DNA from 2 places in the Novilysobacter luteus genome. Region 1 is predicted to be linked to the other one. Evidence: predicted binding sites of a transcription regulator. Region 1 holds the regulator's gene; the other holds the start of a gene.

Region 1 (15,775 bases):
AGCCGGCGCCCGAAGCAGAACCCGCGCACCCGTCAGCCACCGCCGAGGCGATCGAACTGTCGCTCGCACCGGTCGCCGAACTGGACGACAGCACCGACGCAGTCGCGCGGCACGACGAGGCCGCCGAGGCCGCCGCGACCGACCGCCACCTCCACGCCGTCCCGCGCTGGGACGCCGATCCCGCCGTCGCCGCGATGCGCGAGGAACTGGCCACCATGCGCCACTTGATCGAGCGCGAGATGGGGCAGTTCGCGGTTGAGCGACTGCGCGGCTCGCCGGCGCGCGCCGCGGCATTCGACACCCTGCTGGGCTACGGCTGCGACGAAACGCTGGCGCAGACCCTGGCAGCGAAGATCGACCCGGCGCTGGACCCGGCGCGGGTGCATGCCCCGATGCTGGCCGAGCTGGCGCGGATGCTGACCATCAGCCGCGAGGAGCCTATCGACGACGGTGGCGTGATCGCCCTGGTCGGCCCGACCGGTGCCGGCAAGACCACCACCGCGGCCAAGCTCGCCGCCCGCTTTGCCGCCCGCCACAGGGCCCGCGACGTGGCGCTGGTGACCACCGACTTCGAGCGCGTCGGCGCCTGCGAGCAGCTGCACGCCCACGGCCGCCGCCTCGGCATCACCGTCTGCGAGGCCAACGGCCCCGAGGCGCTGCAGCAGACCCTGGACCAGTTGCAGGACTACCCGCTGGTGGTGGTCGATACCGCCGGCTATGGCGCCCGCGACCGCGCCCTGCTCGGCCAGATCACCTGGCTGCGCGCCACCCGCAACGTGCGCAGCCTGCTGGTGCTGCCGGCCAATGGCCACCCGCACGACATGAACGAGGTGGTCCGCCGGTACCGCATGGCCACGCCCGAGGGCGTGGTGCTGACCAAGCTCGACGAGACCGGCCGCCTCGGCGCCGCGCTGTCGACCGTGATCCGCAACGGCCTGAGCCTGGCCTACACCACCGCCGGACAGCAGGTCGCGACCGACCTCGCCCACGCCGACGCCTCCCGCCTCGTGCTGCAACTGGAGAAATTGCGCCGTGCTGCCGATAACCCCCTTGCCACCGAGGACCGTCATGCCGTCGCCTGACCACAATCCCGCTTTCCCGGCGACGCAGCCCGGCGCTGCGCCGGAGTCCGTGCGCCCCGCTCCCGTCAGAGTGATCGCGGTCGCCAGCGGCAAGGGCGGCGTCGGCAAGACCAACGTCTCGGTCAACCTCGCGCTGTCGCTGCAGAACGCCGGCCAGCGCACCCTGCTGCTGGACACCGACCTGGGCCTGGCCAACGTCGACGTGATGCTCGGGCTGTCGCCCCGCTTCACCCTGGCCGATGTGCTGGCCGGTCGCTGCGAGCTGCGCGACACATTGCTTGAAGGCCCCGGCGGGATGTGGATCGTCCCGGCCGCTTCCGGCAAGCGCCACATGACCGAGCTGCTGCCGCAGCAGCACGTCGGCCTGGTGCACGCCTTCAGCCAGCTGGACGTGCCGATCGACACCATGGTGGTCGACAACGCGGCCGGCATCGCAGACGGCGTGCTGACCTTCTGCCAGGCGGCGCAGGACGTGATCGTGGTGGTCTGCGACGAGCCGGCCTCGGTCACCGATGCCTACGCGCTGATCAAGGTGCTCAGCCGCGACCGCGGCGTCAGCCGGGTGCAGATCCTCGCCAACCAGGTGCAGCACGCGGCCGAGGGGCGCCAGCTGTTCGACAAGCTGCAGCGCGTCACCTCCAAGTTCCTCGACGTGACCCTCAACTACCTGGGCGCGATCCCGCGCGACGAATGGCTGCGCCGCGCAGTGCAGCGGCAGGAAGCGGTGGTCGACGCGTTCCCGTCGGCACCCGCCTCGGCCGCGTTCCGCGACATCGCCCGGCGTGCCGGCCAGTGGCAGAGCCCGCCGGGCCCGCGCGGCCACGTCGAGTTCTTCATGGAGCGCCTGATCGCGCAACCGTCCCGGAGTGCCGCCGCATGAGCACCGCCGCAGCCGCCTACCGCGCCCACCAGCCCAGCGACACCGCGCTCATCGTCGAGCGCCACGGCGAGCTGGTGCGCCGCATCGCCCACCACCTCGCCGCGCGCCTGCCGGCGAGCGTCGAGGTCGACGACCTGATCCAGGCCGGCATGCTTGGCCTGATCGACGCCGGTCGCAATTTCCAGGCCGACCAGGGCGCGGCGTTCGAGACCTACGCCAGCATCCGCATCCGCGGCGCGATGATCGACGAGATCCGCCGTGGCGACTGGGTGCCGCGCTCGGTCCATCGCAAGTACCGCGACGTGGTCGCCGCCACCCGCGGTGTCGAGCAGGACACCGGCCGTGCCGCCTCCGCGCAGGAGGTCGCCGCCCGGCTCGAGGTATCGCTCGACGAGTACCACCGCATGCTGGAGGACGCCGCGCGCGGCCAGCTGATCAGCCTGGATGCGCACCTGGAGGAGCACGACGGCGAGCCGCGGCTGGCGTCCACCGCCAACGCGACCCCGGCGCGCGAGTTCGAGCACTCCGCGTTCCGCGAAGCCCTCGGCGGCGCCATCGGCGACCTGCCCGAACGCGAGCAGCTGGTGCTGTCGCTGTACTACGAGCAGGAGCTCAACCTGCGCGAGATCGGCGCGGTGCTGTCGATCAGCGAGTCGCGGGTCTGCCAGATCCACGGCCAGGCGATGTTGCGCCTGCGCGCGCGCCTGGGCGACTGGCGCGAGGAAGCCCAGCTCGACCAGGACGTCTGACTGCGCCGCTGCCCCCCATTCCCGAACACCCGCACGAGCCTGACCCATGGAAAAGAACATCAAGATCCTCATCGTCGACGACTTCTCGACCATGCGCCGCATCGTCAAGAACCTGCTCAACGACCTGGGCTTCTTCAACACCACCGAGGCCGACGACGGCACCAGCGCGCTGGTCGAGCTGCGCAAAGGTCCGTTCGACCTGGTGATCACCGACTGGAACATGCCCGGCATGCCCGGCATCGACCTGCTCAAGGCGATCCGCGCCGACGCCACCCTGGCCAAGACCCCGGTGCTGATGGTGACGGCCGAGGCCAAGCGCGAGCAGATCATCGAGGCCGCCCAGGCTGGCGTGAACGGCTACGTGATCAAGCCGTTCACCGCGGCCACGCTGGGCGACAAGCTCGGCAAGATCTGGGAGCGGCTGGAGAGCGCGGCGTGAGCACCGATGCCGGTTCGCCGGCCACGGCCATCCCCGTGCAGGACCGCCAGCTGATCACGCGGCGCCTGCATGCGGCGCTGTGGGCGCTCGAGCACGACGACCATGCCGGCTGGCGGGCCAACGTGGACGAGCTGATCCAGTGGCGCACGCAGCCGTTCGTGCAGGGCCTGGCGCGGATCGCGCGCGAGCTGGAACTGGCGCTCGGCGGCCCCGCCGAACACACCGGCCACGGCTCGCTGCCGGACGCCTGCGCCCGCCTGGAGCACGTGGTGACCCTCACCGAGACCGCCAGCATGCGCACCCTGGACCTGATCCAGGAATGCTCGGGCCTGCTTGGCAAGCTGCAGGAAGGGCACGCCACCCAGGTCGACGCCATTGCCGGCATCCGCGAGCGGCTGTCGGAAATGACCGCCGCGCAGGGGTACCAGGACCTCACCGGGCAGATCATCCTGCGCGTGGTCGAGCTGGTGCGCGCCGTGCAGGAAGGCCTCGGCGACGTCACCGGCCCGAGCGAGCCGCTGCACCTGTCCAATCGCGGCAATGGCCCGTCGATCGCCGGACTGGACGCCGCCCCGGCGACCCAGGACGACGCCAACGAATTGCTGTCCTCGCTGGGACTCTGACGCCCATGCGCCGCCGCACCCATTCCTGTAGGAGCGACGTCAGTCGCGACCCGCGAACCATTGAGGTACGCCGCGACACCGCGACGATCGCGGGGGCGGCCATCGTGCGCGTCCTGGATTGGCGCCGTCCATCCGGTTGTCAGTGGTTCGCGACTGACGTCGCTCCTACGGCGGCAGGGGGCAGGCCATGAATGCTGCATTTGAAGACGACACCGGCAACGATATCTGCGCGGACTTCCTGATCGAGGCGCGCGAGATCCTCGACCAGCTGGGCGAGCAGATGGTCGCGCTGGAGCGCAGCCCGGCCGACCGCGAATGCCTCAATGCGGTGTTCCGCGGCTTCCACACCATCAAGGGCGGTGCCGGCTTCCTCGACTTCCCGCCGATGGTGGCGATCTGCCATGCGGTCGAGGACCGCCTCAATGCCGCCCGCAGCGGCGAGGTGCCGCTCGACGCCGAGGCCTTCGACGGTGCCCAGCAGTCGCTCGACCTGCTGGTGGACCTGCTCGATTGCGTCGCCGCCGGCGAAGTGCTGATGCCGGCGCCGCAGGGCCTGCTCGACGCCCTGCGTGCCGGTGCATCGGCGACCGCGACGGCACAGGCGGACGCCAGCGGCCCGGCTGCCGGCGGTGACGACATCGACGATCTCGACTTCGAAGCGCTGCTGGACAGCCTGCACGGCAACGGCGGCATTCCCGGCATCCAGGCTGATGGCGCGCCGGGGACGTCGGCCGTATCCGATTCCCCGACCGCGGGCAGCCCACCGGCGGTGCCACTACCGGCACCCGCTGCACCCGCCGCGCCGCGCAAGCCCGCCGCCGCCGCGCACCAGGAAGACCCGACGGTCCGCGTGGACGTGCGCCGGCTGGACGCGATGGTCAACCTGGTCGGCGAGCTCGTGCTCGCGCGCAACCGGCTCAAGACGATCCGCCCGCGCCTGCGCGACGACGAACTCGACCGCGCGGTGACCACGCTGGACGCGGCCACCTCGCGGCTGCAGTCGGCGGTGATGATGGCGCGCATGCAGCCGGTCGGCCGCGTGTTCTCGCGGTTCCCCAAGCTCGCACGCGACGTCGCCCGCCAGTTGCAGAAGAAGGTCGAGCTGGAGGTCATCGGCGCGGAGACCGAGCTGGACCGCAACCTCGTCGAGGCCTTGTCGGACCCGCTGGTGCACCTGGTCCGTAACGCGATAGACCACGGCATCGAAAGCCCCGACGACCGCCTGGCCGCCGGCAAGCCCGCGCAGGGCCAGGTGGTGCTGAGCGCGCAGCAGGAAGGCGACCACGTCGCCATCGAGGTGCGCGACGACGGTGCGGGCATCGACCCCGACCGGATCCGCGACAGCGCCGTGCGCAAGGGCCTGATAGAACCCGAGGCCGCGGCACGGCTCACTCCCGACGAGTGCCTGCAGCTGGTCTTCATGGCCGGCTTCTCCACCCGCGCGGAGGTCAGCGACCTGTCAGGGCGCGGCGTCGGCATGGACGTGGTGCAGTCGAAGATCCGCGAACTGTCGGGCGAGGTGCAGATCCAGTCCGAACCCGGTCGCGGCAGCCGCTTCCAGATCCGCGTCCCGCTGACGCTGGCGATCCTGCCGACCCTGCTGGTCGAACTGGCCGGCGACGTCTACGCGCTGCCGCTGGTGCGCGTGGTCGAAGTGCTGTCGCACGAGCGCGGCGCGGCGATGCAGGTCGACGGCCAGACCGTGCTGGACCTGCGCGAGCAGCCGGTGCCACTGCTGTCGCTGCGGCGGTGGCTCGGCGTACCCGAGACGACGTTGGCCGACTCCACCGCCGTGGTGCTGCAGTCCGGCGAGCAGCGATTCTGCCTGTCGGTCGACAGCGTGCGCGGGCGCGAGGAAGTGGTGATCAAGGCCTTGCCTCGGACGCTGCGCGGGCTGGCCGGCTACGCCGGCGCCAGCCTGATCGGCGACGGCCGCATGGCGCTGATCCTCGACGTCGACGCGCTGTACCGCACCGGCGTGCGCGGGGGTCGCTGAGCGATGGCGACCTCAAGAATCCGGCCCACGAACCGATAACGCGGACAATGGACAGGCTCAGCATCATCGGCACCGTACTGGCGATTGGCGCCCTGCTGGGCGGCAGCGTGCTCAAGGGCGCGGGGCTGTCCGGCCTCTGGTCGCCGGCGGCCTTCGTGATCGTGGTGCTCGGCACCATCGCGGCGATCCTGGTGCAGACGCCGATGGACACCTTCAAGCGTGCCCTGCGCATCGTGCGCTGGGTATTCCAGCCGCCGATGCAGGACCGCACCGCGATCATCTCGCGCATCGTCGAGTGGAGCGGCACCGCCCGCCGCCAGGGCCTGCTCGGGCTGGAGGCGGAGGTGCAGGCGCTGGAGGATCCGTTCCTGCGCAAGGGCCTGCAGATGGTGGTCGACGGCGTCGAGCCCGAGGCGATCCGGCAGATGCTGGAGATCGAGCTGCACGGCCAGTCCGACCGCGACGTCGCCGCCGCCAAGGTGTTCGAGGGGATGGGCATCTACGCGCCGACGCTGGGCATCATCGGCGCGGTGCTGGGCCTGATGGCGGTCATGAAGAACCTCGCCGACCCGAGCCAGCTCGGCCACGGCATCGCCGCCGCGTTCACCGCGACGATCTACGGCATCGGCCTGGCCAACCTGGCGCTGCTGCCGATCGCGAGCAAGCTCAAGGGCCTGATCGGCCACCAGGCGCAGGAGCGCGAGATGATCGTCGAGGGGCTGATCGCGATCGCCCAGGGCGAGAACCCGCGCAACATCGAGGCGCGGCTCAACGGCTTCGTCCACTGAGGCGCCGCGCATGGGTCGCCGCCATCGCCACGAGGAGCACCAGAACCACGAGGCCTGGGCGATCCCGTACGCCGACCTGATGACGCTCCTGTTGGCCTTCTTCGTGGTCATGTACGCGATCTCCTCGCTCAACGAGGGCAAGTACCGCGTGCTGGCCGATTCGCTGTCGTCGGCCTTTGGCGGCGCGCCGCGCACCATCTCGCCGATCCAGCTTGGCCAGACCCAGCTGCGCGGTTCCTCGTTCGACCGTCCGTCGATGCAGACGCCCGATTCCAAGGCCGGGCCATCGGCCGCGACCCCGATCAACTCGCCGCGCATGCTGCAGGTGCTCGACATGCCGACCTTCGGGCAGACGGCCCGCGCCACGGCCGCCGCGATGCAGGCGGCCGAGGGACCGCAGAGCCGGCGCGCCGAGCAGCTGCAGTCGATCGGAAAGCGCATCCAGGAAGCGCTGTCGGACCTGGTTCGCCGCAAGCTGGTGACGGTGCGTCGCAGCGAGACCTTCCTGGAGGTCGAGATCCAGAGCGACATCCTGTTCGCCAGCGGCGTCGCGGTACCCAGCGCGGTGGCAACCGAAACCGTGCGCCGGCTGGCCGGCGTGCTGCGCGACGAGCCCAACGCCGTGCGCGTGGAGGGCTATACCGACGACCAGCCGATCCGCACCGTGCAGTTCCCGTCCAACTGGGAGCTGTCGGCAGCGCGCGCCGGCAGCGTCGTGCACGAGCTGATCGGCGCCGGTGTCGGCCCCGAGCGGCTGGCCGTGGTCGGTTTCGGCGAGCACCAGCCGGTTGCCGACAACGCCACCGCCGAGGGTCGCAACGCCAACCGCCGCGTGCTGCTGGTGATCCTCGCCGCGCCGCAGGGCCCCGATGCCGTCACCGAGCGGATGCCGCCGGTGATGGCCGATGCCAGCGACGTGCAACCGCTTTTCCCGCTGCCCGACGCCGCGGCCGGCGGCAGCGCCCTGGGAGCCCCCTGACATGCAGACCTGGGCCATCGCCAACCAGAAAGGCGGCGTCGGCAAGACCACCACCTCGCTATGCCTGGCGCGCGGCCTCGCCGCCGATGGCGCCCGCGTGGTGCTGATCGACCTCGACCCGCATGCCTCGCTGACCCGCGCGTTCGCGGTGCCGACCGACCCGCCGCCGGCGGGTAGCCACGACCTGTTCAACACGGGTGGCGCCGCCGAGCTGCGCTCGCTCGCACGCGGCACCGCCATCGACAACCTGTTGCTGGTCGCCGCGCAGCCGGCGCTGGCGACGCTGGAGCGCCGGGGCGCGACCCAGGCCGGGCTCGGCCTGTCGATCGGCCGCGCGCTGCATGCCGCCCGCGCCAACTTCGACTACGCCGTGCTCGACTGCCCGCCCACGCTGGGCCTGTTGATGGTCAATGCCCTGGCGGCGGCGGACCGGCTGGTGGTGCCGACCCAGACCGATCCGCTCGCCCTGCACGGCCTGGCCGACATGCTGCGCACCGCCGACATGGTCGAGCGCTCGCGCCGGCGGCCGTTGCCGCGGCACGTGCTGCCGACGCTGTATGACCGCCGTACCCGTTCGGGCGTGCAGAGCCTGGACCGGCTGCACGAGCTGTACGAGGGCCGGGTCTGGCCGAAGGCGATCCCGATGGACACTCGGCTGCGCGACCCCGCCACGCTGACCGCGGCCGAGCTGCCCACCGGGCGCGGCGCCGACGCCTACCGCTCCGCACTCAACTGGCTGCTTGCCGCGATGCCGCGGCAGCAGGAGGCCGCATGACCACCCTGGCGGTCGATGCCTACCTGGACGAGTTGCTGTGCGACGTCGCCGATGTCGCGGCCCTGCCTGCGATGCCCGGCATCGCGATGACCGCGCCGGCTGCGGCACACCCCGCGCCCGGGCCCGCAGTGGTCGCCGCGCCCGTCGTTGCAGAGCAGCCCCCACCTGCGTCCGCCGCGCGACAGGCCCCGGCAGACATGCCGCGGCACACCTCGCCCGATGCGTCCGCCACGGTACCCCACCGGCTGGCGCGACCTTCGGGTTCCGGCCGCTGGCTGCGCCTGGGCATCGGCCGTGACCACTACGCATTCGAACTGCTCCGCGTGCAGGAGGTGGTCCGCGTGGCACCGATCGTCGCGATGCGCAACGCCCCGCCGGCCGTGCTCGGCGTGATGAACCTGCGCGGGCGCATCGTCCCGGTGTTCGACCTGGGCCGCTGGCTCGGCAGCGCCGACGTGGTCGAAAGCGAGCAGTCGCGCATCGTCGTTGTCGAACGCGACGACGAGCTGATCGGCGTACTGGTGACCGCGGTCGAGGACGTTGCCACGCTGGCGCGCGAGCACATCGAGCCGCCGCTGTCGGGCAGCGATGCCGGCGCGATCCTCGGGATCGCCCGGATCGGCCGCAGTCCGGTCGTGCTGCTGGATGCGAACGCGCTGTTCGCGTAAGCCGCCCGAACGGGGCGTTCCCCTCAAGTCCGCCACAACACCGCCGTTAATCCTCACGACATCCCGCCGCCCGACGCCCGCCACCATGACCCAACTGTCGCTGCAACCCGACCTCGGCATCGAGCACGTCGCCGAACTGCAGGCCACGCTGCTGCCGCACCTCGAGGACGACGCGCCGGTGCAGCTGGCCGGCGACCAGGTACGGCGCGTGCACGCGGCCGGGCTGCAGCTGCTGCACGCCTTCGTGCGCGACCGCGCCGCGGCGGGCCGCAGCACCATCGTCACCCTCGCCTCGCCGACCCTGGCCGACGCCGCGCGTTCGCTCGCGCTCGCCGCCAGCCTCGGCGTAGATACACCCTCCGGAGACCCCGCGTGAGCGCCAACCTACTGATCGTCGACGACTCCACCTCCATGCGGCAGATGGTCGCGTTCGCACTGTCATCGGGCGGCTTCAACGTGCGCGAGGCCGAAGACGGCCAGGCCGCGCTCGACATCGCCCGCACCGCGTCGTTCGACGCGGTCGTCACCGACGTCAACATGCCGCGGATGGACGGAATCGAGCTCATCCGCCAGCTGCGCCAGCTGCCCAACTACAAGTTCACGCCGCTGCTGATGCTCACCACCGAGTCCGGCGGCGACAAGAAGATGGAAGGCAAGGCCGCGGGCGCAACCGGCTGGCTGGTCAAGCCGTTCGACCCCGACCAGCTGCTCGCCACGGTCCGCAAGGTCCTGGGCTGAGGGAGCCCGGCGCCATGGACATCACCCAGTTCCACGCCGCGTTCTTCGAGGAGAGCCGCGAAGGCCTCGACGCGATGGAGTCCGGCCTGCTGGGACTGGAGGCCGGTGGCGCCAGCGCCGACGTCGTCAACGTCATCTTCCGCGCCGCGCACTCGATCAAGGGTGGCGCGGCGACGTTCGGCTTTGGCCGGGTCACCGACCTGACCCACCTGCTGGAAACCCTGCTCGACCAGGCCCGCAGCGGCCAGCGCGTGCTGGACGGCAGCGCCGTGGGCGTGCTTCTGGAAGCGGTCGACGTGCTGCGTGGCCTGCTCGCCGCCGCCGAACAGGGCGACGGCGACGGTGACGGCGCGATCGACCACGCGGCCCTCGCGCATGCGCGCGCCGGGCTGGACCGGATCCTCGCCGGCGCGTCGCCGGAAACGGTGGACGGCGCCGCGGGCGGTTCCGACGCATCAATGACGGCCGGCGGCCCGGACCACTGGCGCATCGGCTTCCGCCCGGAGCCGTCGCTGTTCATGAGCGGCAACGACCCGCTGCGGATCCTGCGCGAGCTCGAAAGCCTCGGAGAGCTCGGCGCGACCTGCCTGGACGACCGCCTGCCACCGTTTTCCGAACTCGACCCGTTCGAGGCCCACCTGGCGTGGGACCTCATGCTGCCCGGCAGCGTCGCCCGCGGTGCGATCGACGAGGCGTTCGCCTGGGTCGAGGACCAGTGCGAGCTGACCATCGACGCGGTCCAGCCGGAGGCGGCCGCTGCTGCACCGGATGCCGACGATGCGGCCGCGGCTACCGCGCCCGCCCTCGGCGCGGACGCCGCGGACGTGCCCGCGCGCCGCGCCAGCGACGCCGAGACCTCGATCCGCGTGGCCGTCGCCAAGGTCGACGCCCTGATCAACCTGGTCGGCGAACTCGTGATCACCCAGGCAATGCTGCGCCAGCAGTCCAGTGGGCTGGACCCGAACACACATGAAGCGCTGCTGGGCGGCCTGGAGCAGCTGGACCGCAACACCCGCGACCTGCAGGAAGCGATCATGGGCGTGCGCATGCTGCCGGTGGAGTTCGCCTTCAGCCGGTTCCCGCGTATGGTGCGCGACCTCGCAACCCGGCTCGACAAGAAGGTAAGGCTGAAGACGAGGGGCGAGGCGACCGAGCTGGACAAGGGCGTGATCGAGAAGATCGTCGACCCGCTGGTGCACCTGATGCGCAACGCGATCGACCACGGCCTGGAAATGCCGGCCGAACGCGTCGCCGCGGGCAAGGACGAGACCGGCACCATCAGCATGAGCGCGGCCCACCAGGGCGGGCACATCATCATCGAGGTCGGCGACGACGGTAAGGGCCTGGATCGCGAGCGCATCCTGCGCAAGGCGGCCGAGCGCAACCTGCCGGTGCCGGCCGACCCCACCGACGCCCAGGTCTGGGACCTGGTGTTCCACCCCGGCTTCTCCACCGCCGACGCGTTGACCGACCTGTCGGGCCGCGGCGTCGGCATGGACGTGGTCAAGAGCAACATCGTCGCGCTCGGTGGCCAGGTCGAGATCCGCAGCGAGAAGGGCGTCGGCACCACCGTGTCGATCCGCCTGCCGCTGACGCTGGCGATCCTCGACGGCATGTCGGTGGCGGTCGGCGACGAGGTCTTCATCCTGCCACTGAACATGGTGATCGAATCGCTGCAGCCCGGCCCGGGCGAGATCCGCACGATCGCCAATGACACCCGCGTGCTGAAGGTGCGCGAGGACTACCTGCCTCTCGTCAACCTGCGCGAGCAGTACCGCCTGCCCCACCCGGCTGGCGCTGGCGCCGCCGCCAACGCCGCGACCCCGGCGCCGATCGCGGTGGTGGTGGAAAGCGACGGCCGCAAGCTGGCGCTGGAGGTCGACGAGCTGCTCGGCCAGCAGCAAGTGGTGGTCAAGAACATCGAGGCCAACTACCGCCGCATCGCCGGTGTGTCGGGCGCGACCATCCTCGGCGACGGCCGGGTCGCGCTGATCGTCGACGCCGGCGGACTGGCGCAGTCCAATCCCCTCCCGTCGGCCGCCTGAGCGCCGCCGGACCGCAACCAAGGACCCACCATGAGCAGCTTCCGCCCCGACTCGATGACCCGCCAGCCCACACCGGGCCTGGACGGCGACGGTGCCAGCAACGAGTTCCTGACCTTCGCCCTGGGCGAGGAGGAATACGGCGTCGACATCCTCAAGGTGCAGGAGATCCGCGGCTACGACGCGGTGACCCGCTTGCCCGACGCACCGGAGTACATCAAGGGCGTGATCAACCTGCGCGGCGTGATCGTGCCGGTGATCGACATGCGGCTGAAGTTCCGCCTGGCCGCCGACTACAACCCGCTCACGGTGATGATCGTGCTGAACGTCGCCGACCGCGTGGTCGGCATCGTGGTCGACAGCGTGTCGGACGTGGTGCGCCTGTCCGCCGAGCAGATCCGCGAGGTGCCCGAGCTGGGCGCGACCATCGACCGCCAGTTCCTGACCGGAATCGGTACCCTCGACGAGCGGATGCTGATCCTGCTCGACATCGAGCGGTTGATGGGCAGCAGCGAGATGGGCCTGGTGGCCGAGGCGCTGGCGGCCTGACCGCACGATCCACGAAACGAAAAACGCGCCCCGGAAGGCGCGTTTTTTTTTGTCGCAACGCAAGGCCGCCGGTTGCCCGGCGGCATCGTGCCCTTACAGCGCGAAGTCGAGGCGCACCTTGCCGCGACCGCCGCCCGGAGCGAACGACCACTTCTTGACCGCGGCCACCGCCGAGCGCTCGAACACGCGGGCCGGCTGGGCGTTGACGACCGAGACGCTCTCGACCTTGCCGGCGGCGTCGACCGAGAACTCGACCTCGACGAAGCCCTGGGTACCGGCGCGGACGGCTTCGGCCGGGTACTCGGGCTCGACCCGCTTGATCGGCTTGAGGTCGGGGGAGGCGAAGGCGGGGGCGACGAATGCCACGGCCAGCGCGGCGACGAAGAACGAACGCAACATGGGGATGACTCCTTGAAGGGAACTGCCTGGGGGTTGCCCCTTCCATCGGCCGCGAATGCGGGAACTTGTGCGAGCCGCGGCAGAACTGTGACGAGCACCACGCTTGCCGAATGCCTCCCGTTCAGGCGCAACACGCCGCCGGGTGTTCCGCCCCGGTCCGCCGCCTCGCCGCAACCTAAAGTTTCGCCGGCGCAGGCCGATGGTCGGGTAGTCGACCCAGCCAGCGGTCACCATTGCCGAGGTTTCCATGTCACACCGCGCACCCCCTTCCCTGCTCGACCAGGCGCTTGCGCCAGCCACCCGCCTGATGGCGCGGTTGCGCTTCGGGCAGAAGGCCATGGTGATCGGCGCCGCCTTCACGGTGACGTGCGTCGTGCTGGGCGGCATGGTCATCGTCAACGCCGCGACCCAGTTGTCCGATGCGCGCCTGCAACGCGAGACGGTCGCCCCCATCGCGCGCCTGCACCGCTCGATGCAGTCGATGCACCTGTTCCGGCAGCTGATGGTGCGCAAGGGTGCCGGTGACGACGTGGCGGACGCCGAAATCGAGACGGCCCATTCCGCGGCGTCGTCGGACCTGGCCACTGCCAAGCAGTGGGCGCTGGCCAACCTGCCGCCGTCGGATGCCCTGGCCGCCTCGTTCGACGAGGCCGAGACTGCCTGGCAGGCCGCCAAGGGTGAGCATCCCGACGTGGCCAGTGCCGCCGCAGCGCGCGACCTGGCCGCGTCCGAACTGCGCGAGGTCATCGGGCTGATGGCCGACGTCTCGGGCCTGTCGCGCGCCAACGCATCCGGCACGCTCTACACCAGCAGCGTCGCCACCGAGTGGCTGCCGACGCTGGCCGAATACACCTCGCAACAGGCCGCCATCTCGATGGTCGTGCTCGGCGCCGGCAGCATCTGGGTGGATGACCGCACAACGCTGGCGATTACCCGCAACATGCAGGACTTCCTGCGAAAGCGCGCGACGCTGGACGTCGCCAACGCCGCGCTGGCAATGCCGGAGCTTGAGGCCAAGGTCGGCCAGCGCCTGCAGACCGCGTTGGCTGCGGTGGACAAGCAGACCGCCTATATCCAGGAGCACATCCTCGACGCGCCGATGCCGGAGAAACCCGTCAGTGCGATGGCCGCGCGCGAGGAAGCCACCCGCGTGGCACTGACCGCGGCCCTGATCGGCGCCAACAACGGTCTTTCGGACGCGATCACCGCCGAGATCAACGCGCTGCAGTTGCGGCTGTGGCTGATCACCCTGTTCACGCTCGCCACGCTGCTGATTGCCGCCTACCTGTTCCTGGGCTTCATCCGCGGCACCCGGTTGTCGCTGCAGCACATCCGTCGCGTGGCCGAGTCGGTCGGCGCCGGCGAGTTCCCCGAGCGCGTGCGGGTGGACGGCAAGGACGAACTGGCCGACATCGCCGCCAGCCTGGATAACGCGGTGTCCAACCTGCGTCGGTTCGCCGATGCCCAGCGGTCGCTGTTCAATGCACACCAGGCCGGCGACGTCGACGAGCGCCTCGACGGCGCCGCGTTCCCCGGCTCGTTCGGCACCATGGCCGAAGAGATCAACACCCTCGTCGGCTCGCACATCGAGCTGCAGAACCGGGTGGTGGCGATCGTCGATGCGTATGGCCGCGGCGACCTGTCCGAGGACATCGAGCGGCTGCCCGGGCAGAAGGCGCGCGTCACCGAGGCGGTGGACGAGGTCAAGGCCCGCATGCTTGCGGTCAACAGCGAGATCAAGACGCTGGTCGACGCCGCCGTGGCCGGCGACTTCAGCCGCCGTGGCGAGGCCGCGCGCTTCGAGTTCGTGTACCGCGAGATGATCGACGGCCTCAACGCCCTGATGGAAAGCGCAGACCACGGCATCGACGAGGTCGGCCAGCTGCTCGGCGCGGTCGCCGACGGCGACCTCAGCCGCAGCGCCGACGCCAACCTGCCCGGCCAGTTCGGGGAGCTCGCGCGCAACGCCAACGGCGCGATCCGCCAGCTGGCAGTGGTGGTCGGCCGCATCCGCGACGGCAGCGATGCGATCAGCGCCGCCGCCGGCGAGATCACCGCCGGCAACAACGACCTGTCGCAGCGCACCGAACAGCAGGCCGCGTCGCTGGAGGAAACCGCCTCGTCGATGGAAGAGCTGACGTCCACCGTCAAGCAGACCGCCGACAACGCGCGACAGGCCAACCAGCTGGCGATCGGGGCTGCCGACGTCGCCGAACAGGGTGGCAAGGTCGTCGGTCAGGTCGTGCATACCATGAGCGCGATCAACGATTCCTCGCGCAAGATCAACGACATCATCGGCGTGATCGACGGCATCGCGTTCCAGACCAACATCCTCGCGCTCAATGCTGCGGTCGAGGCCGCGCGCGCCGGCGAACAGGGCCGCGGCTTCGCGGTGGTCGCCTCGGAGGTGCGTAGCCTCGCCCAGCGCTCGGCCAACGCCGCCAAGGAGATCAAGCAGTTGATCACCGATTCGGTCGGCAAGGTCGAGGAAGGCACGGCGCTGGTCGACCGCGCCGGCAAGACCATGGACGAGATCGTCGGCAGCGTGAAGCGCGTGACCGACATCATCGCCGACATCTCGGCCGCCTCGCAGGAGCAGAGCAGCGGGATCGAGCAGGTCAACCAGGCGATCCTGCAGATGGACGAGGGCACCCAGCAGAACGCCGCACTGGTCGAGGAGGCCTCGGCCGCCGCGCGCAGCCTTGAGCAGCAGTCCGGCCAGCTGGTCCAGGCGGTCGCCGCGTTCCGCCTCGCCGCCGACGAGGAGCACCTGCAACCGGCGACGATCGTGCGGGTGGCCCAACCGGTCGCCGCTCCGGCCCCGGCACCCGTGCCGACCACCCCGGCCGCGCGTGCCGCCGCCCCGGTACGCCCGGTCCGCCGCGCAAGCGTCAGGCCGGCCACGGCTGACCAGGACTGGCAGGAGTTCTGACCGCCGCGCCAGGCCACAACTTGAAGCAACGGCGAGGCCGCGTCCCAGGACGCGGCCTTCGTCGTCATGCGGCGGCGCGGCGGCGCGGCGAGTGGATGCGAACGGGCATCACAGTGCCGCGAATCGCCGCGAGGAA
Region 2 (15,775 bases), 110 kb from region 1:
GGACCCTTGAACCAGTTCCAGTCCCAAAGCACGAGCAGCACGATGATGGCCAGCGCCAGCACTGCAAGCGCCGTCAACCACGGGTGGCGGACCACCTGCTGCCTGGCGCGCGCGCCAGCGGAGGCGGGCGGAGTCCCGTCCGTCTCCGTGTGCTGGGGGTCGGGTGAGCCGCTTGGTGTCGGGGTGGCCATTGGCCGGAGCGGTCAGTCGGCCCGACATGCGATGGGGCCGCCTTCATCCTGGCCAAGTACTGCGCCGCCGTCCTCCACCGCGAACTCGAGCGCCTCGCCAGCGAACAGCGGCGGGCTGCGGTCGTCGATGCGCTGCAGTTGGATCACGCGCCCGTCGTCGGCGGTGACCTCCACCACATCGCCCTTGACCGCCACGTTCCAGCCGCCATCGCAGCTGTAGCGCATGGTCACGGCTTCGTCGTCCGGCACGGTGGGCTCGACCGGGGCGGCACCGGGCTCGGTCACCACCGGGGCCTCAAGGTCGGCATCGGGTTGGGCGTTGCAGCCGACCAGTGCGAAGACCGCAAGGTAGGACACGAACAACAGGGTCGGGCGAGTGATGGCCATGGCGCCGCTCCGTGATGACTGGGTCGGGTTGGGCATCCACCTTCGACAGCCGCCGATCAAGCGCGGGTGAATGCGTTGTCCTGCATTCAGTCCGTCCCGCCGTCCCGGAGGCACGTGACGGGGTCGCCGCCGCCACGCGACAGTTGCAGGCGGTCACCATCGCGCTCGATGAAGGCGTCGCCGCCTACGTACACATCGCTTCCGCCGGCCGAGGCCGATTCGGCGCGTGGCAGGGTCCGCGTTGTTCCGTCGGGGAGCCGGACGGTGGCGTCGTAATGGCCGAAGCGCGCTTCGACCAGGCTGCCCTCGTCGCAGCGGTACGTCGCGTGGTCCGGGTCGCCGCTGGCCACATCGACCGGCAGGGGCGAGGGAGCCTCGGGTGTTGCCGTCCCGGCCGCCACGGGTGGGGCGGCCGGAGGCGGGGCGTCCGGCCCGTCACAGGCCGCCAGCACAGTGGCGGCACCCAAGGTGGCAACCAGCAGCGGAACGCAGCGATGCCTCATCGCCGGACCTCTCATGGTGGGAGACCGGCCCGAACCTAGCGCCCGCCATGCCAGCGCCGCGTGAGCGCGTGGCCGCCGGTTCAGTCGGCCGCCACCGCGTGGGCATGCTCGCGCGTGGCCAGGAATTCGACCTCGGGCGCGCGCTCCTGCGCCAGCTGCAGGTTGACCCGCGTCGGCGCCAGGTAGACCAGCTGGCCAGCGGCGTCGACGGCGAGGTTCATCGCGTTCTTGTCGCGGAATTCCTCCAGCTTCTTCTCGTTGCCGCAGCGCACCCAGCGCGCCGTTGCAATTGTCACCGGCTCGAAGATCGCGTCGACGCCGTACTCGTCCTTGAGCCGGTAGGCGACCACGTCGAACTGCAGCACGCCGACGGCGCCGAGGATCAGGTCATTGCTCATCAGCGGCCGGAAGAACTGGGTCGCGCCTTCCTCGCTGAGCTGGGCCAGGCCCTTCTGCAACTGCTTGAGCTTGAGCGGGTCGCGCAGGCGCGCACGGCGGAACAGCTCCGGCGCGAAGTTGGGGATGCCGGTGAACGACAGCTTCTCGCCCTCGGTGAACGTGTCGCCGATGGAGATCGTGCCGTGGTTGTGGATGCCGATCACGTCGCCGGAGTACGCGCTCTCGGCGATTTCGCGGTCGCTGGCCATGAAGGTCAGCGCGTTGGCGAGCTTGAGGTCCTTGCCGCTGCGCACGTGGAAGGCCTTCATGCCGGCGGTGAACTTGCCCGAGCAGATCCGCATGAACGCGACCCGGTCACGATGCTGCGGGTCCATGTTGGCCTGGATCTTGAACACGAAGCCGGTCAGCTTGTCCTCGGTCGGCGCCACTTCACGGCCGGTGGTGGCGCGTGGGCGCGGCGACGGCGCGTGGCGGACGAAGAAGTCCAGCAGCAGCTGCACGCCGAAGTTGTTGACCGCCGAGCCGAAAAACACCGGGGTCTGCTCGCCGGCGAGGTAGCGTTCCAGGTCGAACGGGTGGCTGGCGCCCTGCACCAGCTCCAGTTCGTCGCGCAGCTCGGCCAGGGCCGGCGCGCCGATCGCCGCTTCCAGCGCCGGGTCGTCGATCGAGGGGAAGATGGTCGAGTCCTGGCGGGTGAAGTTGCGCCCCTGCTCGTACAGGTGCACCTCGCCGCTGACCAGGTGGACCACGCCCTTCAGCCGCTTGCCCATGCCGATCGGCCAGGTGACCGGCGCGCACTGGATGCCCAGTACCGACTCGACCTCGTCGAGCAGGTCGATCGGGTCCTTGCCCTCGCGGTCGAGCTTGTTGATGAAGGTCATGATCGGCGTGTCGCGCAGCCGGCAGACCTCCATCAGCTTGATGGTGCGCTCCTCCACGCCCTTGGCCACGTCGATCACCATCAGCGCCGAGTCGACCGCGGTCAGCACGCGGTAGGTGTCCTCGCCGAAGTCGGCGTGGCCGGGGGTGTCGAGGAGGTTGACGATGTGGTCGTCGTACGGGAACTGCATCACCGACGAGGTCACCGAGATGCCGCGCTCCTTCTCCAGCGCCATCCAGTCCGAGGTGGCGCTGCGGGTGGTCTTGCGCGACTTCACCGAGCCGGCCATCTGGATCGCGCCGCCGAACAGCAGCAGCTTCTCCGTCAGCGTGGTCTTGCCCGCGTCGGGGTGGGAAATGATGGCGAAGGTGCGGCGGCGCAGGGCTTCTTGGGAAACGTCGGACATGGGCGCGGCGCGCGCGGGCGCACCGGGAGGCAAGGGGAGGGCGCGGATTATAGCGGTTGGCCGAAACTGCCCACGCAGTCACACATGCGGCCATTCAGTCGACGCGGCAATGGCCGATACCGCTAGCGGAGGCGGGACACCGCAGCGCGAGAGGAATCAAGGTGCAGATTGTCATCGTGGGGAAAGAGCGCGGTCGGGCCAGCGAGCTGGATCAGGCGCTGTCGGATTTCGGACTGGACTGGAACGCCCGCTGGCTCGAGGACGCCGCCACGCTGCTCGACAACGGCGCAACGGCCGTGGAGGCCATCGACGTCGTCGTTTGCGAGATGCAGGCGGGCGACCGTCGTGGCACCGAGGTACTGGCCGCCCTGCGCGAGCGCCACCCGGAAGCAGTGCGGATCCTGCTGCTCGACGACGGCCAGGACGCCGACGCCCTGCGTTCGATGGCCAGCGCGCATCGCCTGCTGCGGCAGCCGCTGGACGCGGGCGAGCTGATCGAGGCAGTCGAAAGCGTAGTCGAACTGCGCGAACTGCTGGACAACCCGGTGCTGAAGGAGGCGGTGGGCCGGATCGAATCGCTGCCGCCGCCGCCCAAGCTCTACCTCGACCTGACCCAGCTCTTGCGCGACCCCGAGACCAGCAGCGCCGAAGTCGCCGAACTGCTGTCGCAGGACCCGGTGCTGGCCGCCAAGATGCTACGGCTGTGCAACTCGGCGTATTTCTCGGCCGGGCGCGTGGTCACCGACATCCGCGCCGCGGTGACGCGTTTGGGCCTGCAGAACACCCAGCAGCTGGTACTCGCGACCGAGGCCTTCGGGACCCCGGCCGAGGTCGACGGGATCGACCGCGAAGCGATGCAGGCGCGCGCGCTGCGCACCTCGCGGCTGGCCGCGCAGATCCTCGGCGGTTCCAGCGCCGAACTGGCCGCGACCGCCGGCCTACTGGCCGAAGTCGGCCGGCTGCTGCCGGGGATGCGCAGCACGCTGCCCGACGGCACCGAGCAGAACCCCGAGGGCCCGCATTTCGCCGAGGCCGGTGCCTACCTCCTCGGCCTGTGGGGCCTGCCGATGCCGATCGTCGAGGCGGTCGCCAACCACCACCAGCCGGGCCGCATGCGGATGTCCGGCTTCTGGGTCGCCGGTGCGGTGCATGTGGCCGCGGCGCTGGTCGCCGATACCCCGGTCGACGAGGCCTACCTGCGATCGGTCGGCCAGATCGACAAGCTGCCGAAGTGGCGGCTGCTGGGCGCGCAGCTGTCCGAGGCGGCGTAGCTGGTAGGCGTTACCCGCCAGGCGGAGGAGTCTGCCCACGGACCCGGGTCTGTTGGAGCGGCTTCAGCCGCGATCGGATGATCGTGCGCCCGTGTCACTCCACGATCGCGGCTGAAGCCGCTCCTACAAGGAGCTTCCCGGGGCGTTTCGGGCGGCGGACGGCGCGTCCGCACCAAGATCCAGCAATCCGTCCGGCCCCGCCATCCGGAAGGGCAGCGACACCAGCCGCATGCCGCGGTTCACCTGCACCACGAAGTGCAGGTGCGGCCCGGTGCTGAAGCCGGTGTTGCCGGATACGCCGACCTGCTGCCCGGCGCGCACGTACTGGCCGCTGCGCACCAGCACGCCGCCGGACGCGAGGTGGGCGTACAGCGCCATCGATCCGTCGTCGTGCAGGACGCGGACGAAGTTGGCACGCCCGGCGTAGCGGTCGCGGTCCAGCCCGGTCTGGCCGAAACCGCCCTCGGTTTGCATCACCACGCCCGCACGGGCGGCCAGTACCGGCGTGCCCACCGGGGTCGCGAAGTCGATCGCGTAGCGATTTTCCGGGTCGCCGTGGCTGAAGCTGCCGCCGTGCCCCTGGTCGACGCGCGCGGTGCGCGCCTGCAGCGGCAGCCGGTAGACCACGTCGCGCGGGGCCGCGCTGGGGTGGCCGGGCAGGCTGTCCATCCGCAGCTCGAAACCGGTGGCGCGGGTGCGGTCGGGTGTGTACAGCTCGGCGACCAGCGTGCTGGCGCCGGCGGCGACGGTGGCGCGGGCCGGCAAGGCCGGGCGGCTGTCGACGTTCTCGCGGCGGCTGTAATGCAGCATCACCTCGATCGGCCCGGCCAGGCTGTTGTCGGCCCAGGCGTGCCAGCCCCCGTCGACCGGCTCGATCCGCAGCCGGGCGATCGGCGCGGGCTCGACCGGGACCGGGATGGTGGTGACCCGCGTGTCGGGTGCGGGGCGCCGGTCGCCGTAGTGGGTGACGCCGTCGGCATCCGTCCACCGGTAGACCTGGCCCGCGTGCGCGGGCACCAGCAGGGCGATGGCTACGGCCGTCGTTGCGATCAGCCGTTGGAGGATCCGCGTCCAGGTACGGCTGCTGACCGACGAGGCGTCCACGTCAACCGCCGCACTCCGCTGCCAGCCCCAGCCCGCGCGCGATCAGCTGCAGGTCGAACGCCGCGACCGCGGAGTCGGCATGCACCGCGAACAACGCCCCATGGGGAAACGTCGGGGTGCTCGCGGCATGCACCACCACGCCGTCGGTGAAGGCGGTGGTCTCGCCGCGGAAGCTGCCGGCCGGGCGCAGGCTGTCGCGCTCGAACAGGTGGAACACGGTGCGCGGCTCCAGCTGGTCGACCGCCAGCCAGTAGCCCGTCTCGGCGCTGCAGGCCCATAGCGCGACACCCTCGGCCTCGGCGGCGAACATGTCGTGCGGCAGGCTCTTCCCGGTCGCGCGGCCGTCGAAGCGGTACTCGCGCAGGGTCGAAGCGATGCCGCCGTCGGCGGTCAGGAAGCGCTCGTCGGCGATCAGCAGCCGCTGGCGCGACGGGTCGCCGGCGATCGACTCGACCACGTGCAGCGCGTCGGCGCCGGTGTCGCCGAACGAACCCGCGTAGCGGCTATGCAGCCGGCCGTCGGCGTCGTGGCGCACCCGGTAGCGACGCACGCGCTGGTCGAGCTCGGCCGCCGGCGGGACCACGTCGTAGCGCTCGCCATACATGAAGTTGTCGGTGACGTAGACCTCCAGCTCACCCGGCGCGATCTCGTTGATCCACAAGCCGTACGGACTGCGCAGCTCGGCGTGGCCGAAGCTGCCGGTCGGCTCGAACCCGGGCAACGCAAGCACCTGCACGCGCCGGTTGTCGCGCTCGGCCACGAACAGGTGGTCGCCATGCACCGCCACGCCGTTGGGGCGGTCGAACCGGCCCTCCCCGGTACCCGGCCCGCCCACGGCGCGCAGCTGCTCGCCGCTGTCGGCGTCGAACACGAGCAGGCGATCACTCGATTTGGCAGTGGCGATCAGCCAGGTGCCGCCGTCCGGGGTTGGCCAGGTCGCGAGCGAGTCGAGCTCGTCGCCCGGCGCGGCGTGTGCGAGGTAACGCTCGGTGAGCGTCACCGGCGCGGGACCGATGGCGGATGTGGAAGCCGGATCCACCACAGGAGCGCCGCCGGGAGCGGGGGAATGGAGCGGCGTGGCGCAGGCCGCGAGCAGCAGGACAGGCGCGAGCAGGGGAAGACGCAGGTTCATGGGCGCGAAGTGTAAGTGCTGCCCGCGGATTTGAACGGGCCGGAAATGGCGACATGCAACCGATTTGATAGATCGCTTCATACGCATGAAGCGATTGACATGGTCCGGAGCCGGGAGCAGAATCCGCCGCACATCCATCGAGACCGGCTGAGGGACAGGCCCTTTGAAGCCGGGGCAACCCAGCGGCGCGCAAGCGTCGCGAAGGTGCCAATTCCTGCGGACGCCGGCTGGCCGGTCTCCGGAAGATGGTTGCGCGCGGTCCCTGCGGGGAGCGCGTGTGCCCGTCAGCTCGATGGCTCCGTCCCTCAAAGGAAGCCACCATGAGCCTGCAGATCCTTTCCGTTCCGTCCCGGCCCCGCACCGGCCCGGCTGCCGCCCGGGTGGTCGGTGACGCGCTGGACGCCGCGTGCGCGACCCGCGTCGGCACCCCCCTGGTCGCCCGCGGTGAAGTCGATGTCGTCCTCGATCTACGCCATGCCGGTCGCCGTGCGCTGACGCTCCGCTACGAGCGGTTCGGCGATGTGACGCTGCCGACGGTTTTCGTTGCTGGCGGCATTTCGGCCGACCGCCACGTCGCCGCCAGCGCCGCGCTGCCCGGCCGCGGCTGGTGGGACGCGCAATGCGGCGACGGCAAGGCGCTGGACCCGCGCCGGCACAGCGTGCTCGCGTTCGACTGGCTGGGTGCGGACGGATGCCTGGACGTGCCGCTGGACCCGGCCGACCAGGCCGACGCCATCGCGGCCCTGCTGGACGCACTGCGGGTCGAGCGCCTGCAGGCGTTCATCGGTTGCTCCTACGGCGCAATGGTGGGATTGCAGTTCGCCGCCGCCCATTCCAGCCGGCTGTCCCGGCTGGTCGCCATCAGCGGCTGCCACCGCTCCCACCCGCACGCGAGTGCGTGGCGCGCGCTGCAGCGACGCGCGGTCGCGCTGGGCGCATTGCAGTGCGACGACAGCCATGGCCTCGCGCTTGCGCGCCAGCTGGCAATCCTCAGCTACCGCACGTCGGCGGAATTCGACCGGCGCTTCGAGGCCGCCACGGTGGTCGGCGACCGGGTGCGTGTGGGGGCCGAGGACTACCTCGACCATTGCGGCGCGACGTTCGCCAACCGCTTCGCGCCGACCGCGTTCGTGCGCCTGTCGGAGTCGATCGACCTGCAGGCGCTCAACCCCGAATCGATCCGGGTCCCGGTGACGGTGGTGGCGGTCGCCGACGACCGGCTTGTCCCGGTGTCCGATGCGGTCGAGCTGGCCGAGCGCCTGCGCGGCGACACCCGCCTGCATATCCTGCAGTCGCTGTATGGCCACGATGCCTTCCTGAAGGAGGGGCCGGCGATTTCCGCTATCCTCTCCGAGGCGCTGGCCGGCCAGGAGGTGGCGGCATGAGCGTCGACCAGCTCCAGGTCCCCGCAGGCGCCGGCCGCGGGTGTACCACCGCGGTGCGCGCCGGGATCGACCATGACACCGCGTTCGGTGCGGTGACCCCGCCGCTGGTGCTGTCGAGCAACTTCAGCTTCGCCGGCTTCGGCGAGAAGCGCAGCTACGACTACAGCCGGAGCGGCAACCCGACGCGCGACCTGCTGGGTGACGCACTGGCAGAGTTGGAGGGCGGTGCGGGTGGCGTGGTAACCGCCAGCGGCATGGCGTCGATCGCGCTGGTGCTGCACGCGCTGCTCAAACCCGGCGACCGCCTGGTCGTACCGCACGACGGATACGGCGGCAGCTGGCGGCTGTTCAATGCACTCGCCGACAAGGCGGCGTTCGAACTGGTCACGGTCGACCTGACCGACCCGCGTGCACTGGCCGGGGCACTGGCCGAACGGCCGGTCGTGGTTTGGATCGAGACGCCGTCCAACCCACTGCTGCGCATCACCGACCTGCGTTTCGTGATCGAGGCCGCGCACGCCGCCGGCGCGCTGGCGGTGGTCGACAACACCTTCCTGTCGCCGGCGCTGCAGCAGCCGATCGCGTTCGGCGCCGATGTCGTGGTGCACTCGACCACCAAGTACATCAACGGCCACAGCGACGTGGTCGGCGGCGCGGTGGTGGCGGCCAGCGCGGCGCTGCACGAGCGCCTGTCGTGGTGGGCCAATTGCCTGGGCATCACCGGCTCACCGTTCGACAGCTTCATGACGCTGCGCGGACTGCGCACTCTGGATGCCCGCCTGCGCGTCCACCAGGAAAACACCGCGGCGCTGGTCGAGTTGCTGGACGGCCACGCAGCCGTGCGCGCACTGCATTGGCCGGGCCGCGCCGCACATCCGGGTCATCTGATCGCCGCCCGTCAGCAAAGCGGATTCGGCGCGATGCTCAGCGTGGAAATCGAAGGCGGCGAGGCCGGTGTCCGGGCCTTCCTCGACGGGCTGCGCTGCTTCACCCTGGCCGAGTCGCTCGGCGGGGTGGAAAGCCTGGTCGCGCATCCGACCACCATGACCCACGCGGCAATGTCGCCAGAGGCGCGCGCGGCGGCCGGCATCGGCGACGGACTGCTGCGTTTCTCGGTCGGGATCGAGCACGCCGACGACCTCCGGGCCGATATCGCCGCGGCGCTGGACCGGGTCGTCGCGCTGCAGGGGCAGCCGAAACGGAGCAGCCGGTGAGCGCGCGTATCGCAGCGGTGCACGCGCCGCGTTCAACCCGGCGCTTCCCGGAGGTGCGACTCGCACTGCTTGGCACCGGCACGGTCGGCACCGCCGTGCTCCACCGGCTGGCCGCGCTGCAGGACGAAGGGCATGGTGCAGTCCTGTCGCTGTGCTATGCGGGCAACTCGCGCTTCGCGGCGCGTTCGGCAGACGGCCTGTGTCCACGGACGATGACCGGCCTGGCGACGAGGCCGGTACGCGGTGGTGAGCCGCCCGGGCTGGCCCGGATCGACGACGCGCTGTGCGGCCAGGTCCCGCGCATCGTGCTCGACGCCACGGCCAGCGACGCGGTTGCCGCGCAGCACGCAGGCTGGTTGTCGCGTGGCATCCACGTGGTGACGGCCTGCAAGCTCGGGCAGGGCACGTCGCTGCAACGCTGGCGCGCGATCAATGCCGCCAGCCAGTCCGCCGGCAGCCACTACGGCGACAGCGCCACCGTCGGCGCCGGGCTGCCCCTGCTGCGTTCGATCCGCGACCTGCGGGCCGGTGGCGACCGCATCCACGCGGTTGCCGGCGTGCTCTCCGGATCGCTGGCGTGGCTGTTCAACCACTACGACGGCAAGCGGCCGTTCTCGGGCTTCGTGCGTGACGCCCGCGACGCGGGCTACACCGAACCCGACCCCCGCGAGGACCTGTCGGGCGAGGACGTACGACGCAAGTTGCTGATCCTGGCCCGCGCCGCCGGTGTGGAGCTGGAGGCCGACGCGGTCGAGGTCGGATCGCTGGTGCCGCCGGACCTGGCACAGGTAGAGGCAGACGAACTCGACACCCGGCTCCAAGCGCTCGACCGGCCGCTGCGCGAGCGCTTCGCCGAGGCGTATCGCCGTGGCGAGAAGCTGCGTTTCATCGCCCGGCTTCAGGACGGCCGTGCGCGCGTCGGGCTGGAGTCGCTGGCCGACGACCACCCTTTGTGCGGCGGAACCGGTACCGACAACCGGCTGGCGATCTGGTCCGACCGTTACGGCACGCAGCCGCTGGTGATCCAGGGCCCGGGTGCGGGGGCAGGGGTCACCGCGGCGGCGCTGCTGGACGATGCGCTGCGGATCGCCGCGCAGTCCGGGGCGATCAGCACTCGATGACGTTGACCGCGAGGCCTCCGCGGCTGGTTTCCTTGTACTTGTCCTTCATGTCGTTGCCGGTGTCGCGCATCGTCTTGATGACCTTGTCCAGCGAGACCTTGTGCTTGCCGTCGCCGCGCATCGCCATGCGGCTGGCATTGATGGCCTTGACCGAGCCCATCGCGTTGCGCTCGATGCAGGGAATCTGCACCAGGCCGCCGATCGGGTCGCAGGTCAGCCCGAGGTTGTGCTCCATGCCGATCTCGGCGGCGTTCTCGATCCGGCTCGGGCTGCCGCCGAGCGCCGCGGTCAACCCCGCGGCGGCCATCGAGCAGGCCACGCCGACCTCGCCCTGGCAGCCGACTTCCGCGCCCGAGATGCTGGCGTTCTCCTTGTAGAGGATGCCCACCGCGGCCGCGGTCAGCAGGAAGTCGCGCACGCCCTGCAGGTTAGCGCCGGGGATGAAGTGGTCGTAGTAGTGCAGCACCGAGGGGATGATGCCGGCCGCGCCGTTGGTCGGCGCCGTCACCACGCGGCCGCCTGCGGCGTTCTCCTCGTTGACCGCCAATGCGAACAGGTTCACCCAGTCCAGCATCGTCAAGGGGTCCTCGGTCGCGGCTTCCGGCCGCGCGACCAGCTCGGCGTGCAGCAGTGGCGCGCGCCGGGTGACGTGCAGTCCGCCCGGCAGCGTGCCGGACGAACGGATGCCGCGGTCCACGCACGAGCGCATCGCCGCCCAGATCTCGTCGAGCCCGGCGTCGATCTCTGCGCGCGTACGCCAGACCTGCTCATTGGCATACATCAGTTCGGCGATCGTGATGCCGTGGGCCGCCACCTGCGCCAGCAGCTCGTCGCCCGAGTTGAACGGGTAGGGCACGTCGGTCGTGTCGGCCACGATGCGGTCCTCGGCCGCCTCGTCCTGGTTGACCACGAAGCCGCCACCGACCGAGTAGTAGTCGCGCGTCGCAATCACTTCGCCATGGGTGTCGTAGGCGGTGAAGCGCATGCCGTTGGTGTGGAACGGCAGCTTCTGGCGCTTGTTCATGATGAGGTCGTGCTTCTCGTCGAAGCCGATCTCGTGGCGGCCGAACAACCGGATCCGCTTGCTCGCGCGGATGCGCTCAAGCGCCGACGGGATCACGTCCGGGTCGATCAGGTTGGGCCAGTGGCCCTCCAGCCCCATCAGCACCGCCTTGTCGGTACCGTGGCCGCGGCCGGTCAGGGCGAGCGAACCGAACACCTCGGCGCGCACCCGCGCGGTCCGCGCGAGATCGCTGCCGTCACCCGCGCCGCCCTCGATCAGCCAGCGCTCGATGAAGCGCGCGGCCGCCCGCATGGGCCCCACGGTGTGCGATGAACTCGGCCCGATGCCGATCTTGAACAGGTCGAACGTGCTGACAGCCACTGCGCCGATGCTCCCGCCGACGGTGTCGGCCACGGGGCCGGTCGGGGGACGCGGCCATGGGCGGGTATTCTACGGCCCCGCGCTCGCCGCTTAAGGCTTTGCCAGCCGTTTCTCCATGCCCGACGCCGCCACCGATGCACCCGTGCTGGTCCTGTTCCAGCGTGATGACTGCCACCTGTGCGACCTCGCGCTGGAGGTACTCGCCGCTGCCCGCTCGCCGGAGTTCCAAAGCGTGTTCATCGAAGGGGACGCGTCGCTGGAGGAGCGCTACGGCGCGCGCGTGCCGGTGTTGCGCGATCCGGCTGCCGGTCGCGAGCTCGACTGGCCGTTCGACGTGGCGGGCGTGCGTCGTTTCCTTGAGGACGCGCCGGACGTACTGGACCTGCCGCGGCCTCCGACGGGGTGAGGATCAGTCGACCGGCTGCAACCGCACCTTCGTGCTGATCGCAACCGGGTTGGGCAACAGCGACAGGTCGGCCCAGTCGCCACCGCCGACATTGAAGTCGAGCCGCTGCACCGTCGCCTTCCCGTCCAGCACCGCGGTCGCGCCATCGGTGAAAGTGAATGTCAGCGTGGCCGGATGGACGACGCCGCGCAGGCTCAACTCGCCGTCCGCGGCGTAGCGGCCATCGCCCAGGTCGCGGAATCCACTGGCGGTATAGCGCGCCTGCGGGAACTTCGACACCGCAAAGAAATCCGGTCCCTTCAGGGTCGAGTCGCGGTCGGCGTTGGCGGTGGTCGCGCTGGCAAGCGGGATCACGACGTCGAGCCGGGCCGCCGCGGGATCGGCCGGATCAAAACTGAGCGTGGTGGTGAACTGGCCGAAGTGGCCGCTGAACACCTCACCGTCGTACTGCGTCGCGAACGCCAGCGTGGAACCGGGGGCCTGCACGTAATCGGCAGCCGATGCCGGTGCGATGGCCAGCAGCAGGGCGGCGGCGGACACGGGCACGGAAAGGCGGGCAAGGGCGGGACGCGACATCAGGAAACTCCGGGATCGGTGGGGCGACGGCGCCGCGGCAGCATCCGCCGCAGGGTGTCGTCGCGCTGGAAGACATGGTGGTAGAACGCCGCGGCGGCATGGCCGATGACTACCAGCAGCAACACCCAGAACAGCCATTCATGTGCGATCTGGCCGAAGTCGCTGAGCGCCTCGTCCGGCGGGCTGAGTTTCGGCACCTCGGCCAGGCCGTACCAGCGCAGCGGCCGCAGCCCGCTGGCGGAGTCGTACAGCCAGCCCGACAGCGGCATCGCCAGGATCAGCGCGTACAACAGCCAGTGGGTCACCGACGCCACCCGCGCCTGCCACGTCGGCGTGCCCGGCAGCGGCCGCGGCGCGCCGGCGTAGAACCGCCAGCCCAGCCGCAGCACCACCAGCGCCAGCACGGTCAGCCCGGTCGACTTGTGCATGTCGTACACCCAGAAGTACTTCGGCGACCGCGGCAGGCTGTCCAACGACAGGCCGACCACCGACAGCACCACCAGCAGCACGACGATCACCCAGTGCAGCAACTGGCTGACGCCGCCCCAGTGGTCGGGTGGATTCTTCCAGCTCATGGTTGTTCCCCTGGCGCGGTGGTGTCGTGGTTGGTCGGTCCTGCCTGCGCTTCGCCGAACAGGCGTTCGGCGAACGAGCGGCTGGCGCGGGTGGCTTCGGCTTCGATGCGCAGCTCAACCGTGTCGCCGATCATCGACGGCCACGCATCGAGGCCATGCGCGCTGCGACTGAGCGTGGCGGTCGCGGAAAAACCGGCGGTCTGCCGGAACGGCGGCATCGGGTGGCGCTCGACCGCGTTGGCGGTGACCTGCATGCACAGCGGGCGGGTGACACCGCGCAGGGTGAGGTCCCCGCACACTTCCGCCCGGTGCGGGTCGAGCGCGGTGACGGTGTTGGAGACGAAGCGCGCGGTGGGGTGGGTGTCGCCATCGAGCAGGTTGGGCGCGAGCGCCGCCCGGTTCCAGTCGGCGTCGCCGAGGTCGAGCCGCGTGATCGGTACTTCGACCACCAGTCGGGCTCCGTCCCACTCCCCGGGCGTGTAGAGCAGGCCGCCCTCGCTGCCCGAGACGGTGCCGATGGCGCTGGAGAAGCCCGCATGCGAAACCGCGAACACCACCCGCGTGTGGACCGGGTCGAGCTTCCATGCTTCCGGTTCGGCGGCCTGGGCGGTTCCGCCGAAGCCCGCGACGCAGGCGAGCACCGCCACCGCAAGGCGGCGCAGGCACGCGGTTGCACGGTCGTGGAGGGCGGAAGACGGCATGCCCCGGATTCTAGGCGCTGCTGTCGGGTCGCGCCCACAGGGCGGTGGTACGGACCGTTTCAGCGATGACTTGCCGCGCGCCGCCCGATCGCCGAGGCTGTCGCCAGGGGAGGTGGCCTGGCCGCCGCGCGTAACCATGGAGGGGACGATGCGCATTGCGAACCGTAAGGCGGCGCTGGCCGCAGGACTGATTCTGGGCGTGGCGGCGGCGTCGGCTGCGGGTGCCACGCCTCCGGCTGCCTCGAGCGTGCAGCCGTCGGTCCCGGAGATGCCTACCTTGCGCCATGTCGACGTTGCCGACGGGCTGCCGTCGAGCAACATCAACAGCCTCGCGCGCGACCCCGGCGGCTACCTGTGGCTGGCCACCACCGACGGGCTGGCACGTTACGACGGCATCGGCATGCGGGTCTGGCGCCACGTGCCCGACGACCCGGAATCGCTGCCCGGCAATTACCTCACGGTGCTCCACGTCGCGCCCGACGGCCGCGTCTGGGTCGCGCCGGAAGGCCGCGGGCTGAGCGTGCTCGATCCCGCCGCCGGCGACGGGTTCCGCCACTACCGCAGCGCGAACCACCCGGCGATGGGCAGCGACGAGGTCTGGGCGATCGCCAGCCAGGGTGGCGCGCTGTGGTTCGGGACGTTCGGCGGCGGCCTGCACCGGCTCGACGCCGATGGCGGCATCACGCGGCACGTCTCGCGCGAGGGCGACCCGCGCAGCCTGCCGTCCGACATCGTGCTGTCGCTCAACGTCGATGCGCACGGCGACCTCTGGATTGGCACGACCGCGGGGCTTGCACGCTGGACCGGGCACGGATTCGAACGGGTGCCACTGCCCGGCGCGTCACCCGCGCCGACGGTGTTTTCGGCCACGCCGGTCGGCGACAGCCTGTGGGTGGGCGCGAGCACCGGCGTGTTCGAGCTGACCGGCGACCACCGCTGGCGGCAACCGGCGTGGTCGCCGATGTTCGCGTACCCCAATGCGGTGTTCGGGGTGCTGGCGGGGCGACGTGGGGAGCTGTGGCTGGCCAGCCACCGCCAGTTGTGGCGGGCCGCCGGTGGCGAAGTGCCGGTGCCGGTGCCGGTCGGCGCCAAGGGCCCGGTGCTGCCGATGTACCAGATGCTCGGACAGCCCGACGGCGCGATGTGGTTCCCGGTGCCCGGTGTCGGGCTCGGTTACCTGCAGCCGGACTGGCGGCGGATCGCACAGTTCCGCGGGGCCGGCGACGGACTCGCGGCGGGGCTCTATCCCGCGGTCGCGGTGGCGCGCGACGGCGGTGTGTGGCTGGGCGGCGAGCGCGGTGAGCTGGAGCGGCTCGGGCGCGACGGCGCGGCGACGCCGGCGGGCAACGCATTGCTGGAGCGCCTGGGGGGCGCCCAGGCGATGTCGCTGCTGGAAGCCGCGGATGGCGCATTGTGGCTCGGCCAGCGCCGGACCCTCTTCCGGCTCGACCTCCATCGTGGCCGCGTGGCGAGCTGGTCCGCCGGCGACGGCCCCGATGACGCCCTCGCCGGCCCGGTCGACCTGATCGCGCAGGCGCCCGACGGCACGGTCTGGGTGTCGTTCGCCGGTGCCGGCCTGCAGCAGCGCAACCCGGCCACCGGCGCGCTGCTGGCGACGGTGGTGCCGGGTCCGGAGCAGGGGCTGGGCATGGGAGATACGGAAGCGCTGGTGTTTGATCCCGGCGGCCGGGCCTGGATCGCCACGGCGCAGGGCGTGCGGCGGTGGGATGGCGACAGCGGCCGGTTCGAGGCGCCCGCGGGCATCGCCGTCGATGACCGCGTGTTCGCGCTCGGTTTCGCGCCTGACGGAAGCCTGTGGCTGCAGCGGCTGTCCGGACTGGAGCAGTACCGCGCGACGGGTGACACCTGGCACCGCGTCGCCCATGCCGGCACCGCGCAGGGCATTCCCGCTGCCGAAGCCGCCGGCTTGCAGGTCGACCGCGACGGGCGCGTGTGGCTGGCGACCCGCCGCGGGCTATTCCGCTGGGACCCGGGCAGCGACCATGCGCGGCGGTTCGGGTTGCCCGATGGCCTGTCGAGCCAGGAGTTCGTCGACCGCAGCCTGGTGCTGTCGGAAGACGGCGTGCTGACCGCGGCGCTGGCCGACGGCGGCGTGGTGATGGTCGACACGCGCGTGCCG

The links. The regulator FliA, encoded in region 1, starts transcription of late flagellar genes. The targets are predictions, from matches to a motif close to TAAAGTTTNNCNNNCNNNGGCCGATAA.
Region 2: a site for FliA is predicted at 2,860-2,886, ahead of KOD61_RS03755 (HDOD domain-containing protein). Genes of this name have one in related genera too.

The regions. Positions count from the first base shown of each region.
Region 1 is NZ_OU015430.1:695,398-711,172, reverse strand. Features, by position in the region: gene KOD61_RS03265 (flagellar biosynthesis protein FlhF) at 1-1,082, shown strand, start outside; gene KOD61_RS03260 (MinD/ParA family protein) at 1,069-1,962, shown strand; gene KOD61_RS03255 (RNA polymerase sigma factor FliA) at 1,959-2,711, shown strand; gene cheY (chemotaxis response regulator CheY) at 2,758-3,150, shown strand; gene KOD61_RS03245 (protein phosphatase CheZ) at 3,147-3,773, shown strand; gene KOD61_RS03240 (chemotaxis protein CheA) at 3,961-5,769, shown strand; gene KOD61_RS03235 (flagellar motor protein) at 5,817-6,557, shown strand; gene motD (flagellar motor protein MotD) at 6,568-7,536, shown strand; gene KOD61_RS03225 (ParA family protein) at 7,538-8,311, shown strand; gene KOD61_RS03220 (chemotaxis protein CheW) at 8,308-8,979, shown strand; gene KOD61_RS03215 (STAS domain-containing protein) at 9,065-9,355, shown strand; gene KOD61_RS03210 (response regulator) at 9,352-9,717, shown strand; gene KOD61_RS03205 (chemotaxis protein CheA) at 9,732-11,762, shown strand; gene KOD61_RS03200 (chemotaxis protein CheW) at 11,817-12,308, shown strand; gene KOD61_RS03195 (energy transducer TonB) at 12,402-12,707, opposite strand; gene KOD61_RS13080 (methyl-accepting chemotaxis protein) at 12,955-15,639, shown strand.
Region 2 is NZ_OU015430.1:809,209-824,983, forward strand. Features, by position in the region: gene KOD61_RS03735 (AsmA family protein) at 1-191, opposite strand, end outside; gene KOD61_RS03740 (hypothetical protein) at 204-578, opposite strand; gene KOD61_RS03745 (MliC family protein) at 665-1,081, opposite strand; gene KOD61_RS03750 (peptide chain release factor 3) at 1,162-2,766, opposite strand; gene KOD61_RS03755 (HDOD domain-containing protein) at 2,928-4,037, shown strand; gene KOD61_RS03760 (peptidoglycan DD-metalloendopeptidase family protein) at 4,161-5,141, opposite strand; gene KOD61_RS03765 (NHL repeat-containing protein) at 5,143-6,273, opposite strand; SAM riboswitch class I at 6,405-6,525, shown strand; gene metX (homoserine O-succinyltransferase MetX) at 6,594-7,658, shown strand; gene metB (cystathionine gamma-synthase) at 7,655-8,872, shown strand; gene KOD61_RS03780 (homoserine dehydrogenase family protein) at 8,869-9,993, shown strand; gene KOD61_RS03785 (L-serine ammonia-lyase) at 9,980-11,377, opposite strand; gene KOD61_RS03790 (glutaredoxin family protein) at 11,493-11,783, shown strand; gene KOD61_RS03795 (YceI family protein) at 11,787-12,359, opposite strand; gene KOD61_RS03800 (cytochrome b) at 12,359-12,934, opposite strand; gene KOD61_RS03805 (YceI family protein) at 12,931-13,596, opposite strand; gene KOD61_RS03810 (sensor histidine kinase) at 13,784-15,775, shown strand, end outside.